Regions from separate parts of the Faecalibacterium wellingii genome, predicted to be linked through region 3. Evidence: predicted binding sites of a transcription regulator. Region 3 holds the regulator's gene; each other region holds the start of a gene.

Region 1 (4,218 bases), 660 kb from region 3:
GCGGGCATGGCAGCACATTCTGGATGCCCTGTGCACGGTGCTGCGGAATGATACCAGAATCCGGGCTGACGCCTTCACAGCGGAGTTTACCGTTGAAAAATTTGCAGAGATGCTGTTCTCGCTGATGCTGTCCGCTCTGGTACGGCAGGACTTTGACCCATCTACCGTGCTGGAGATCGTACGGCGGGCTGTCTACTGAAAAATGTCCCACAGATTTGTGGGAATTTTTTAAGTCTAAAATGAACAGTGTTCAACTTGATTGGTGCCGCAGGATGAAAGTATCCTGTTCCCATATACTATATCATATTTTCTCCAATCCAATCTAAAAAGGAGCAAACCCTATGCGTGCAATCATTGAAACCGTTTTCGACATCTTCTATCTGGTCACCGTGCTCACGGTGGGCATCCGTATGATCCGCAGCAGCAAGAGCGGCTCGCAGTTCAAGCTGTTCGGCCTTATGGCTATGGTGCTGGGTGCAGGCGATTCCTTCCACCTTGTCCCCCGTGCACTGGCACTGTGCACCACCGGTCTGGAAAACTACGCAGTTCCTCTGGGTCTGGGCAAGTGGATCACTTCCATCACCATGACCGTCTTTTACGTGCTGCTGTATTATGTCTGGCGCAAGCGCTACCATGTGGAGGGCCGGAAGGGTCTGACCATTGCCGTGTATGTCCTGTCCGCTGCGCGTGTGCTGCTGTGCATGATGCCTCAGAACCAGTGGCTCACCAACAAGACTCCCCTCGCCTGGGGCATCCTGCGGAACATCCCCTTTGCACTGCTTGGCCTGCTGGTCATCGTGCTGTTCTACCACAGTGCAAAGGAGCACAGCGACCGGGCTTTCCGCTGGATGTGGCTCACCATCGTGCTGAGCTTCGGCTTCTATATCCCCGTCGTGCTGTGGGCTGAAGTGAACCCGCTGATCGGTATGCTGATGATCCCCAAGACCTGCGCTTATGTGTGGACCGTCCTGATCGGCTACAACGCCATGAAGGCCGAGGGCGGTGCAGAGAACTAAGCCTGCGGTGCTGTCATCCTTCGACCGGACAGACATATGAGCAGTCGTGTAGTATTTGCTATGCGGCTGCTTTTTGTTTTAGAAAGCTGTGTGCGAATAACAAAAGGAGCTTGATCTTCAATGCGGGGAATATGCATTCCAGACGCAGACTTGCACTGGAAGTCGGACGAAAAGTATGCTATACTCAAAAAAATGCATATTTTGATCAAAGATAAGTAACCCGTCTATTACCTCACTTCTCCCGCAGCTTTTGTACTTTGACAGTATCTGTGTAACAGATGATATTTCCAATGATATTTCGGAGAGCTACCTGACGGAGAAAACGGGAAACAAGGAAATGATCTTGGCAGTTGCAACCTACCCCGAAACGCAGATGACCGAGGCTGAAGTGTATGAATTTGCCAAACAGGAAAATTACAAAACAGTAGAAAAAATCTCAGAAAAAGGTCTGGCAGTTATTTACCTGCTCCAAAAAGACGAATGAATGGAAAAGGAGAAAACGGGCGATATGTTAATCAGTCTGATCGTACCCTGTTATAATGAAGAAGAGGCCATGCCCCTTTTTTATCAGGAAGCGTGCCGCGTGGCAAAGAATATGAAAAAATCTCATAATGCAGACTTTGAGATCATCTTTGTGGATGATGGTTCAAAGGACGGTACTCTGCATACAGCGCGGAAACTGCACCGGCAGGATGATCGGGTACGATACATTTCCTTCAGCCGCAATTTTGGCAAGGAAGCCGGCATCTATGCAGGTCTGCAGGCAGCGAAAGGCGACTATGTGGCAACGCTGGATGCCGACCTGCAGGACCCACCGTCACTTCTGCCGGACATGCTGGACACGCTGCTGACCGGCGAATATGACTGTGCAGCTACCCGCCGCACGACCCGGGAGGGCGAACCACCGATACGCAGCTGGTTTGCTCATAAATTTTATCAAATCATCAACAAAATGTCGGATACTGAAATTGTAGATGGTGCCCGGGATTTTCGATTGATGAGCCGAAAAATGGTGGATGCCGTGCTGAGCATGAGTGAGTATAACCGCTTCAGCAAAGGCATTTTCAGCTGGGTAGGATTCCGCACAAAATGGTTCGATTATAAAAATGTGGAACGTGTGGCAGGCCAGACAAAATGGAATTTCTGGAGCCTGTTCAAATATTCCATCGAAGGCATCGTGGGTTTTTCTACCGCGCCACTGGTCATGGCGGCAGGCCTTGGTGTACTTTTCTGCGTTCTGGCATTCATCGGCATCATCTTCGTGATAGTGCGTGCACTGATTTTCGGCGACCCTACTTCCGGCTGGCCCAGTATGGTATGCATCATTCTGCTGTGCAGCGGTGTGCAGCTGCTGTGTACGGGTATCGTGGGTGAATATCTGGCCAAGGCCTATCTGGAAGTGAAGCACCGCCCCATTTACATCACTGCGGAGACAGAAGCAGACGGGAGGTAAGCTTTGGGATCAACTGCCGGCCCTAATCACAGCATTGATTCAGCTTATTCCCCCCTTTCGGTCAAAATACACACATTTCCGTGCATCAGCAGCAAATGTTTGTTAAACTATTATCTATCTTGCGACCTTGCAATGTGCACGGTTTTTGTTTATAATAGTATCGTAACGGGGCATGGCCCCCGAATGCGAGCGAAACTCTAGTTCAGACATTAAAACTTGAGAGGAGTTTATTACCATGGGTTTAGGTAAGAAGACGATCGACGATCAGAACTACTGCGGCAAGAAGGTGCTTGTCCGCTGCGATTTCAACGTCCCGATGAAGGACGGTGTCATCACCAACGAGAACCGCATCAACGCAGCTCTGCCCACCATCCAGAAGCTGGTCAATGATGGCGCAAAGGTCATCCTGTGCAGCCATCTGGGCAAGCCCAAGAACGGCCCCGAGGCCAAGTTCAGCCTGGCACCCGTTGCTGTGGCTCTGAGCGCAAAGCTGGGCAAGACCGTTGTGTTTGCAGATGACGACAATGTTGTCGGCGAGAACGCAAAGGCTGCTGTTGCTGCCATGAACAACGGCGACGTCGTTCTGCTGCAGAACACCCGTTTCCGCAAGGAAGAGACCAAGAACATGCCCGAGTTCAGCGAAGAGCTGGCTTCTCTGGCTGATGCATATGTTGACGATGCATTCGGCAGCTGCCACCGTGCACACTGCTCCACCGCAGGCGTCACCGACTTCATCAAGGATACCGCTGTTGGTTACCTGATGGAGAAGGAGATCAAGTATCTGGGCAACGCTGTGAACGATCCCGTTCGTCCCTTCACCGCTATTCTGGGCGGCGCAAAGGTCGCAGACAAGCTGAATGTTATCTCCAACCTGCTGGAGAAGGTCGATACCCTGATCATCGGCGGCGGCATGGCCTACACCTTCGTCAAGGCTCAGGGCTACGAGGTCGGCAAGAGCCTGTGCGACGATTCCAAGCTGGATTACTGCAAGGAAATGATGGCCAAGGCTCAGGAGAAGGGCGTGAAGCTGCTGCTGCCCGTTGATGCTGTCTGCATCAAGGACTTCCCCGATCCCATCGACGCTCCGGTTGAGACCACCGTTGTTCCTGTCACCGCGATCCCGGCTGACATGGAAGGCTGCGACATCGGCCCCGAGAGCATGAAGCTGTTTGCCGATGCTGTCAAGGCATCCAAGACCGTTGTGTGGAACGGCCCCATGGGCGTGTTCGAGAACCCCACTCTGGCAGCTGGCACTCTGGCAGTTGCTAAGGCTATGGCTGAGAGCGACGCTACCACCGTGATCGGCGGCGGCGACAGCGCAGCAGCTGTACAGCAGATGGGTCTGGGCGACAAGATGACCCACATCTCCACCGGCGGCGGCGCTTCTCTGGAGTATCTGGAGGGCAAGGAGCTGCCCGGCATCGCTGTCATTCAGAACGCATAATTTTTCCGGCATCGTAAATGGGTGCGGCGGCTTCAGCGCCGCCGCACCTTTTTGTTTGTGCACAGACTGCACATATAGAAGGTAAATAAAGGAGATAGAGTATCATGGATAAGGCAAAGCGCAAGGCTATCATTGCAGGCAACTGGAAGATGAACAAGACCGCCTCTGAGGCTGCTGTTCTGGTGGATGAGCTGGTCCCCGCTGTTCAGGACGCAGGCTGCGAGGTGGTCATCTGCACCCCGTATACGGACCTGGTCACCGCTGTGGAGAAGACCAAGGGCACCAACATCCATGTGGGTGCTGAG
Region 2 (4,218 bases), 960 kb from region 3:
ATCAATTTTGCCGCAAAAATTTGTCGAGAAAATCTGAAAATAATGCTTGACATTCTTCGTATATCTGGTATAATAACTATCGTTCCGAGCGGTACAGCTCACGAACATAACAGAATATGCGGATATGGCGGAATTGGCAGACGCGTTAGATTCAGGTTCTAATCGGGGCAACTCGGTGGAGGTTCAAGTCCTCTTATCCGCACCAAACCATGAAAATCCGAACCTTTTCTCGATAGGAGAAGGGTTCGGATTTTTTGTTTTCTTCGGAAAGCAAAATGAAGGCTCCTTCCCGACGGCTGTGTGTCCAAAACCTTATCAGAAGAACCGTATAACAAAAGTCACAACTGTAAAGGTGCCGTAAGGCAGAAAGGACACGAGTATGAAGTACGATGAAAGAACCTGCAAATTCAACATGGACACCGGCTGCGTGGAGCTGCTGCTCGGGGATGGGAGAAAAATTTCCATTGACTGCACTGGGGTCGAGGATGCGTTGGACGTGACCATGGCGCAGAGGTCGGAGTTGGATTACCTTATCCACAATGACCCGTTGGGCTATGCAGACTTGATTCTGAATGGCGCCCCGGAGAAATACCTGAAAAATGTAAACGGGAGCCATGGGTTAGAAGATTAAGCAAAGAAAGAGCAGGAGCATTTTGAGAATGTTCCTGCGCTTTCTTATACCTGTTCCATCAACTTGACGAAGGCTTGTGCATAGCGCGGCAGATAGTCACCGGTGCGCCATGCCGCCACCGATTCAATATGAAGTGTACAGTTTTGTAAAGGATAGGCTCCGAAAGGAATATCAAGCTCCAGATGTTCCAGCAGTTCTCCGCTCAAAAATCCAATTCCATAGCCATTTGCAGCCAATGCGGCCGCAGCACGAATATTGCTGCTCTCTAAAATCTCGGCGGGCTGAATATGCCGTTTTTCCAGTTCCTGAAGGATATACTGCCCCTGCCGCTGGGTACGATTTTGCAAAAGCAAAGTCTGTCCGGCCAACCACTCCAGCGAAAACTCTCCTCTTTGGGCAGATTTCGCTTCTAACGGATGCCCTTTCGATAAAATTGCGTACATCTTATCACTGTGCATGACCTGATAACTTAAGCCGGTCATTCGTTCAAAGGACATATAAAATGCCAGATCTATTTCGCCGTTCAGCAATTTCTGGTCAAGTACGGCACTGGGGGCCTCTACAATGCGGAACTGTACCTGCGGAAACTCTTTGTGGAAGATGGGTAGTACCTTCGGCAGCGAGAAGCTGCATCGGAACGGCGGGATACCAACATAAAGAACACCCCGGTCAGAACGCAGAATATCCGTCATCTCTGCATCCATCTCACGCTTCTGGCTTAGGATACGCTCCACATGGGCATAGTACCGCTGTCCGGCATAGGTCAGCTTCAATCGGCGGCTCCCACGTTGAAACAAAACCAGTCCAAGGTCTTCTTCCAACTTTTGCAAAAATTTAGAAAGTGTAGGCTGGCTGACATAGAGCTGCCGCGCTGCATGGGTAAGATTTCCGCATTTTACAATAGTGGAAAAATATTCTAACTCCTTGAAATCCATATAGATTCACCTGCCTATTCCGTGTGCTTTTATTTTATCATGTACTATGCATATAAGCTATAGAAAAAATGAAAAATTGATATTTTTGGAATCGAAAAAGTTATGATATACTGCTACTTGTGAAATATATCACAAGAAAATCTTTCTTTGGGACGAAAAAAGCAGGAGGAAATCATGAAAAAGAACAAGATGCTGTATCGCATTGTTGCAGCAGTCCTTGCTTGTGCAGTGGTTGCGCTGGCGCTCGTCACGTATCAGAGCCGCAGTAGCAGCAATGCACCTGTGGCAGAAGGCGCTGTGACTGCAACTGGTTCGGCGAAGGGCATGGAAGGCGATGTGGTGGTGGAAGTCACAGCAGATGCCACTACTATATACTCCATCACTGTGAAGGAGCAGAATGAAACACAGGGCATTGGCTCTGTGGTCTGTGAGCAGCTGCCGGATACCATGGTGGCTGCAAACAGCTACAATGTGGATGGCATTGCCGGTGCAACGGTCACCAGCGATGCGCTGAAGGAAGCCGTGAAAGCCGCTCTGACCAGTGCCGGGCTGGACGCATCTGCTTTTGCAGTTGCACAGACGAGCGATGCCGCAGTGGAAAAAACTGCCGAGAGTCTGGATTGTGATGTGGTCATTGTTGGTGCAGGCGGTGCCGGTTTGACTGCTGCTGCACAGGCCGCTGAAAATGGAGCCAAGGTCATTGTTGTTGAAAAGATGCCCATTGTGGGCGGCAACAGCCTGAAAGCAACGGGCGGCATGAACGCTGCGGACACCAAATATCAGGAAGCACTGGGCATTACGGACAGTGGTGTGGACGAATTTATCGAGGATACCATGAATGGCGGCCATCAGATCAACGACCGCAGCTTGGTGACCGTGATGGCAGAAGAAAGTTCGGATGCAGTCGATTGGCTGGATGCTATCGGTGCTCCGCTGCCCAAAGTCGCTGCAACGGGCGGCACTACCCACAAATATCTGCATGAGCCGGAAGATGGAAGCGCAGTCGGCAGCTATCTGGTTGAAAAGCTGAATGCACAGGCAGAAAAGCTGGGTGTGCAGATCATGCTGAACACCGAAGCGACCGAGATCCTGACGGAAAATGGTGCTGCGGTTGGCATCAAGGCAGAAAGCAAGGAACATAATTATACCATCCATGCAAAGAGCGTGATCCTTGCGACCGGTGGTTTTGGCGCGAACTTTGATTTGATGGCCAGCTTCAATCCGGCACTGGCCAATGCTGTGACCACCAATCACGCCGGTGCTACGGGTGATGGTATCTTGATGGCAGAAGCCATTGGCGCTGACACGGTGGACATGGATCAGATCCAGCTGCATCCGACCGTTTATCAGGAAACCGGCCTGCTGGTTTCGGAGAGTGTGCGCAGCATGGGCGGTATTCTGGTCAATGCTGAAGGCAAGCGTTTCTGCAACGATCTGGCTACCCGTGATGCTGTTTCCAATGCGGAATTGGAGCAGCCGGGTGCATACGCCTATATTATTTTTGACCAGCGTATTGTGGACGATCTGAAGTCCTGCCAGAAGTACATTAAAAATGGCCTGACCGTTTCTGCCGACAACTACGAAGATCTGGCAAAAGCAATGGGACTGGAGGGCGATGCCATCCAGAACTTTGTGGATACGATGGATACTTGGAACGCAGCAGTGGCAGCAGGCGAGGACAAAGAGTTTGGCCGCAACAACGGTATAGACGCTGACCTTTCTACTGCACCCTATTACGCGATCAAAATCGCACCGGGCATCCATCATACCATGGGTGGCCTGAAGATCAACACAGACGCAGAGGTCCTTGATACGCAGGGGAATGCGATCCCCGGTTTGTATGCCGCTGGCGAAACGACCGGCGGTGTGCATGGCGGCAACCGCATTGGCGGCAATGCCGTGTGCGACTTTGTAGTGTTTGGCCGGATCGCGGGCAACAACGCTTCGGCTTACGCAGCGAACTAAGCCATTTATATAAAACAAAAAACAGGGTGCGCCCTGCGGACGCCCCCTGCCAAAAGCCACAGACAACAGCGATATGTACAGCAGGGAGTTCCCCACCGGAGGGAACTTCCTGTTTTTCGTTGTTTGCATGATGGGCCTGTTCCGCCTGCCATGCGGCAAACTCCCGCTGACCTTCCTCGCTGTTCCAGCAGGCAAGGATGGCCGGGTAGAATGCCCGTGCCAGACGGTCGATGACTTCATCGGGATAAGGGGAAGTGTTTGTGGACTTTTTCTTTTTGTTCAAACGCACGCTCCTTTGATCGTCCCACCGTGGCAAAGTTGGGCGAGAAAATCAAAGTTCCAATTTTTATCAGGCGCAAGGGCGCGGATGCTTTCCGCCCTGCACTTGCGGCTGGGGGCTCGTTGATGGCTTACAGGTGCCTGTCGTTATGCGATTTCTTTCTCGTTCAGCATTTCTTCAAACTGTGCCATATACGCCTTGTGCTGCTTGAGGATTTTTAGCGTTTCAGTTTTGGCGTAGGAATCGTCCGGTAGCTTAGGCAAGTATCTCATCAAAAAATCAAAGTCCTGCTGAATCCGCCGGACAGCGACTTCCAACGCGGAGTAGTTGATTCCAGAGTAGTGTGAGTAGCTCGACTGCGGAGCGGGGCGGTCCTCCGGGTGCAGAATCTCGTGCACGATCTGCTT
Region 3 (4,218 bases):
CAGCCGGACCATGCGGCGAAGGTGGGCTCGATGGTGATGTTGGTGTGCTCAGCCTGGAACTCCTTGATGGCGTTCTGGTAAGCCTCGTGACGGCTGTCGCCGCCCCACCAGCTGATGGTCATGGAAACAGGGCCGTCAGACAGTGCCAGGCTCTCGTCTGCAGAAGCAGCGGGAGCGGTGGAAGCAGCAGAGCTGGATGCAGCAGAGTTACCGCCGCAGGCAGCCAGAAGGCCGGCAGCGCCCACAGCGCCGGTGACCTTCATGAAATCACGACGAGAAATTGCCTTGCTCATTTTCGTTCTCCTCCTAAATACAGAAAACATCATCTCGAACGGGGGTTCTGCACATACCCCGTTGTATACAATTATGATAACAAAACAACAACCAAAAAGAAAGACGCAAATTGCAGATATCTAAACAAAAAACGTACAAATATTGCTCTTGTTTTCGCGCAAGAATTGACGCCTTCGCTGAAATGAATAAACTTGGCTCGAAAAACTGTGCAACATGTATACTTCGCTATTTTGCATAGAAAACTGGGATGCATCATAGGAGGAACGTCGAATTTTGCAATAATTTTGTAAACATTCCGTTTCAGAACGTAGAATCGTTGCATACATTGTGGACGAACAACAGCTTAAAAAGCCCAGATGGGAGCCTTTGAACTGATATATCAATAGTGCAAAAAATGTTCACTCTGATATATCAATTGTTTGCGGCGGTCCCCCGGCACCGGTCTGCAGACACGGAAATCGGTGCTTCTTCGCCCTTTTTGGGGGTGAAAAAGCACCGACAGCGACATATTTTGCGCTGCTGCGTGGACTGCGCCCGTAGGCCGGGGATAAAAAGAAAGGCCGCCGTGTCGTTTGACACAGCGACCTTGTATACAAGTTTCAGTCAGCCTGCGAAGCAGCTTTTTCGGCGTAGAACGCGCGCTTTGCCTTGAAATAGCACTGGGGGCACATGCTCACGTACTGCACATCGTTTTCCAGATCGATGGCCACCTGCTCGCCCTCAAAGACGAATCTGCCGTTCACCTTGCGGCAGTTACAGATGGCCTTGCGGCCGCAGGTGCAGATGGTTTTCATTTCCTCGATGGTGTGGGCCAGCTCCAGCAGCCGGGTGGAGCCGGGGAAGCCCTTGAGGGAGAAATCTGCCCGCAGGCCGTAGCAGATCACCGGGATGTTCAGGTCCACCGTGACCATGAACAGCTGCTCGGCCTGCTCCGGGGTGAAGAACTGGCTCTCGTCGCACAGCACGCAGGCAAGGGCAGCGGTGCTGTTGGCCTGACGCACCGCCTCGAACACATCTGTTTCCGGCGGGATCAGCAGATCGGCCTTGCGGCGGACACCCAGACGGCTGACCAGCTCACCGCCACCCTTGGTATCCACCTGCGGCTTGAGGATCAGCACCCGCATCCCCTGCTCCTCGTAGTTGTGGGCCACCTGCATCAGGGCGGTGCTCTTGCCGCTGTTCATCGCGCCGTAACGAAAATACAGTTTTGCCATTTGAAAAACTCTCCTTGCAGAACGAACCCTCTCAGCCAAAGCCTAACGGCTTTGCCAGATTCCCCCTTTTGTCACTGCGCGACATCTTCCCCCGGAGCGGGGGAAGTCTTTCCTCGAAGGGGGAGCTTTTCTGCATCTTCCGGGCAGGCTGTCCTTCGCCGGAGAAGCAGAAACTTTCCCGTCCCCACTCATAAAGCTCCCCTTTTGGGGGAGCTGTCGAGCGTATGCGAGACTGAGAGGGTTCGGCGGCATCTCAGGCTTTGACTGAGAGGGTTCTCTTATTACTTATAATAGGTACGTTCAGTCCTGATTGCGCAGGCGGTAGCCCAGACTCATCAGGCTGTCGCCTAGATGGACGTTCTCCACCACCACATCGGGGTACGACACCGAAAGGTCATAGTGGGAGAAATTCCAGAAGCCCTCGATGCCCAGATCCACCAGACGGCCGCTGACCTGCTCCGCACCGTCCCGGGGCACACAGAGCACTGCGACCTTGGGGTGATGCTCGGCACAGAAAGACTCCAGCTCGTCGATATGGCGGATCTGGATGCCGCTGATCTCCTTGCCCACCTCGCTCTGTGCCACATCAAAGGCGGCGATCAGGCGGTAGCCGTTGGTGTCGGTGGTGATAAAGCGGCTCACTGCCTTGCCCAGACGGCCGCAGCCGATCAGGATAGTGGGCAGGCGGTCGCCGTTGCCGAACAGCAGGCCTTCCAGAATAGAGAGCAGGTTTTCCACCGAGTAGCCGATGCCCTGCCGGCCATTCACATCGCCGATGCAGTTGAAGTCCTGCCGTACCTGCGAAGCGGTGGTGCCCATCTGAGCAGCCAGCTCGCGGGAGGAAATGCTGTTGATGCCGTCTTCCTGCAGAGAGCGCAGATAACGGTAATATTTGGGAAGACGCTTGATAACGGGAAGCGAAGCCTTTGCAGGGGTGTTCATAGAATACTTTCTCCTTTCGCTCTATCGCAGTACTTGCCGCAGCTGCCTGCTTTACAGATGCGGCGCAGAGAAACCCCGATCCGTTTACGGGTTCATATTGCAGATATTACAGTTTGCAGATATTACAGTCAATTATTTAAAGTATACAGCACGGATGGAGAATGTCAAATCATTCTCAAAAAAATTTTATGAAATGTTACCGTTTTTTTGCTGCGGCGGGTCTGTATAGCCCGGCACAGGCCGGGGAATGCTGACAGAAAACGCAGGAGGAAAGCATATGAACGATGAAACGCAGCAGACCGACGCAGGCCGGCTGGAAAAAGAAGAGATCGAGGATCTGGGCACGGTCACGCTGGCCCGCGGCGGGCATGTCATCCACTGCCTGACCGTCATCGGCCAGATCGAAGGCCATTCGGAAGCGCCGCAGGGCCAGAAGACCACGAAGTATGAGCATGTCATCCCGCAGCTGGTGGCCGCGCAGGAGGACCCCCGCATCGAGGGCCTACTGGTGCTGCTGAACACGGTGGGCGGGGATGTGGAAGCGGGCCTTGCGCTGGCAGAGCTGATCGCCAGCGTATCCAAGCCCAGCGCAACACTGGTGCTGGGCGGCGGGCACTCCATCGGCATCCCGCTTGCCGTCAGCGCCCGGCGCAGCTTCATCGTGCCCACAGCCACCATGACCGTGCACCCGGTGCGGCATTCCGGCGTCATTCTGGGGGTGCCGCAGACCATGCGCAGCTTTGAGCAGATGCAGCAGCGCATCACCGGCTTTGTGGCGGCCCACAGCGGCATGACCGAAAAGCGCTACACCGACCTGATGCTCCACACCGGCGAGCTGGTGATGGACATGGGCACCGTGCTGGACGGACGCCGGGCCGTGAAGGAAAAGCTCATTGACGAGCTGGGCGGGCTTTCGGATGCACTGGCGTGGCTGTATAAAGAAATTGAAAAAGAGTAAGAAGACAGGACGGCAGATAGTTTCTCCAGCGAATGTCCTGGGGGTGGGACCCTGCTGCCGCAGGCAGTAGGGCGGGACTGGAGTCCCGGGCTGTTCGCGAAGAAAGCTATCTGCTGGCCTGCCGGACTGAAGAAATTTGTACAACAATAGGTTTGCCATTTTCTTCCCTGCGTGGTACAATAATAAAATCAAATAGTGTGTCTACTACAAGTGTGGGGAACAGAGAAGAATGGCGACAAGAAAACGTAAAACAACAACACGGCGTGCATCATCGCGCAAAAAGCGCGCCGAACAGCGGCTCCCGGCAGGGCTTGGCACCCTGTTCGCAGGCCTTTTGCTGGTGGTGCTGGCCTTTGTGGAGGGAGATTCGGCATGGAAGGCCCTGCACGATGTGCTGTTCGGACTTTTCGGCTGCGGCAGCTTTGTGCTGGGCGCAGCCGTGTGCTGCCTTGCTGTGCAGTATACCCGGGGCGAAGACCTTCTGCCCCCGATCTTCAAGCTGATTTTGGGGCTGGTGTTTGCCTGCGGGACCGTGATCGTTTTTTCGGACATCCAGCCGCAGGGCATGTCTGCGTTCCAGATGACCGCTGCCTGCTATGCCAACGGCGTGAATGCATGGCTGGGCGGCGGCGCGCTGGGCGCACTGCTGGGCGGCAATCTGCTGCTGCTCTGCGGCAGACCGGCGGCAAACCTGATCATGGCGGTGCTGGCGCTCTGCGTCAGTCTGTACATTTTTGACCTGACCCCGGCAGAGGTCTGGCAGTGGCTGTGTGCCGCATTCGGCGGGGTGCACGCAAAGGGCGCAGCCCT

The links. The regulator Rex, encoded in region 3, represses fermentation and respiration genes when NADH is low (regulators of the CRP and FNR family bind a similar motif). The targets are predictions, from matches to a motif close to ATTGTTAANNNNTTAACAAT.
Region 1: a site for Rex is predicted at 2,568-2,587, ahead of MTP37_RS05115 (phosphoglycerate kinase). Genes of this name have one in related genera too.
Region 2: a site for Rex is predicted at 1,683-1,702, ahead of MTP37_RS10645 (flavocytochrome c). Genes of this name have one in related genera too.

The regions. Positions count from the first base shown of each region.
Region 1 is NZ_CP094473.1:1,086,056-1,090,273, reverse strand. Features, by position in the region: gene MTP37_RS05135 (TetR/AcrR family transcriptional regulator) at 1-199, shown strand, start outside; gene MTP37_RS05130 (hypothetical protein) at 342-1,016, shown strand; gene MTP37_RS05125 (hypothetical protein) at 1,360-1,500, shown strand; gene MTP37_RS05120 (glycosyltransferase family 2 protein) at 1,525-2,469, shown strand; gene MTP37_RS05115 (phosphoglycerate kinase) at 2,705-3,913, shown strand; gene tpiA (triose-phosphate isomerase) at 4,018-4,218, shown strand, end outside.
Region 2 is NZ_CP094473.1:2,240,857-2,245,074, forward strand. Features, by position in the region: tRNA gene MTP37_RS10630 (tRNA-Leu) at 119-205, shown strand; gene MTP37_RS10635 (DUF6061 family protein) at 380-631, shown strand; gene MTP37_RS10640 (LysR family transcriptional regulator) at 676-1,566, opposite strand; gene MTP37_RS10645 (flavocytochrome c) at 1,741-3,531, shown strand; gene MTP37_RS10650 (ParB N-terminal domain-containing protein) at 3,958-4,218, opposite strand, start outside.
Region 3 is NZ_CP094473.1:426,561-430,778, reverse strand. Features, by position in the region: gene MTP37_RS02040 (ABC transporter substrate-binding protein) at 1-293, opposite strand, end outside; gene MTP37_RS02035 (thymidine kinase) at 894-1,508, opposite strand; gene MTP37_RS02030 (redox-sensing transcriptional repressor Rex) at 1,809-2,450, opposite strand; gene MTP37_RS02025 (ClpP family protease) at 2,728-3,408, shown strand; gene MTP37_RS02020 (DNA translocase FtsK) at 3,638-4,218, shown strand, end outside.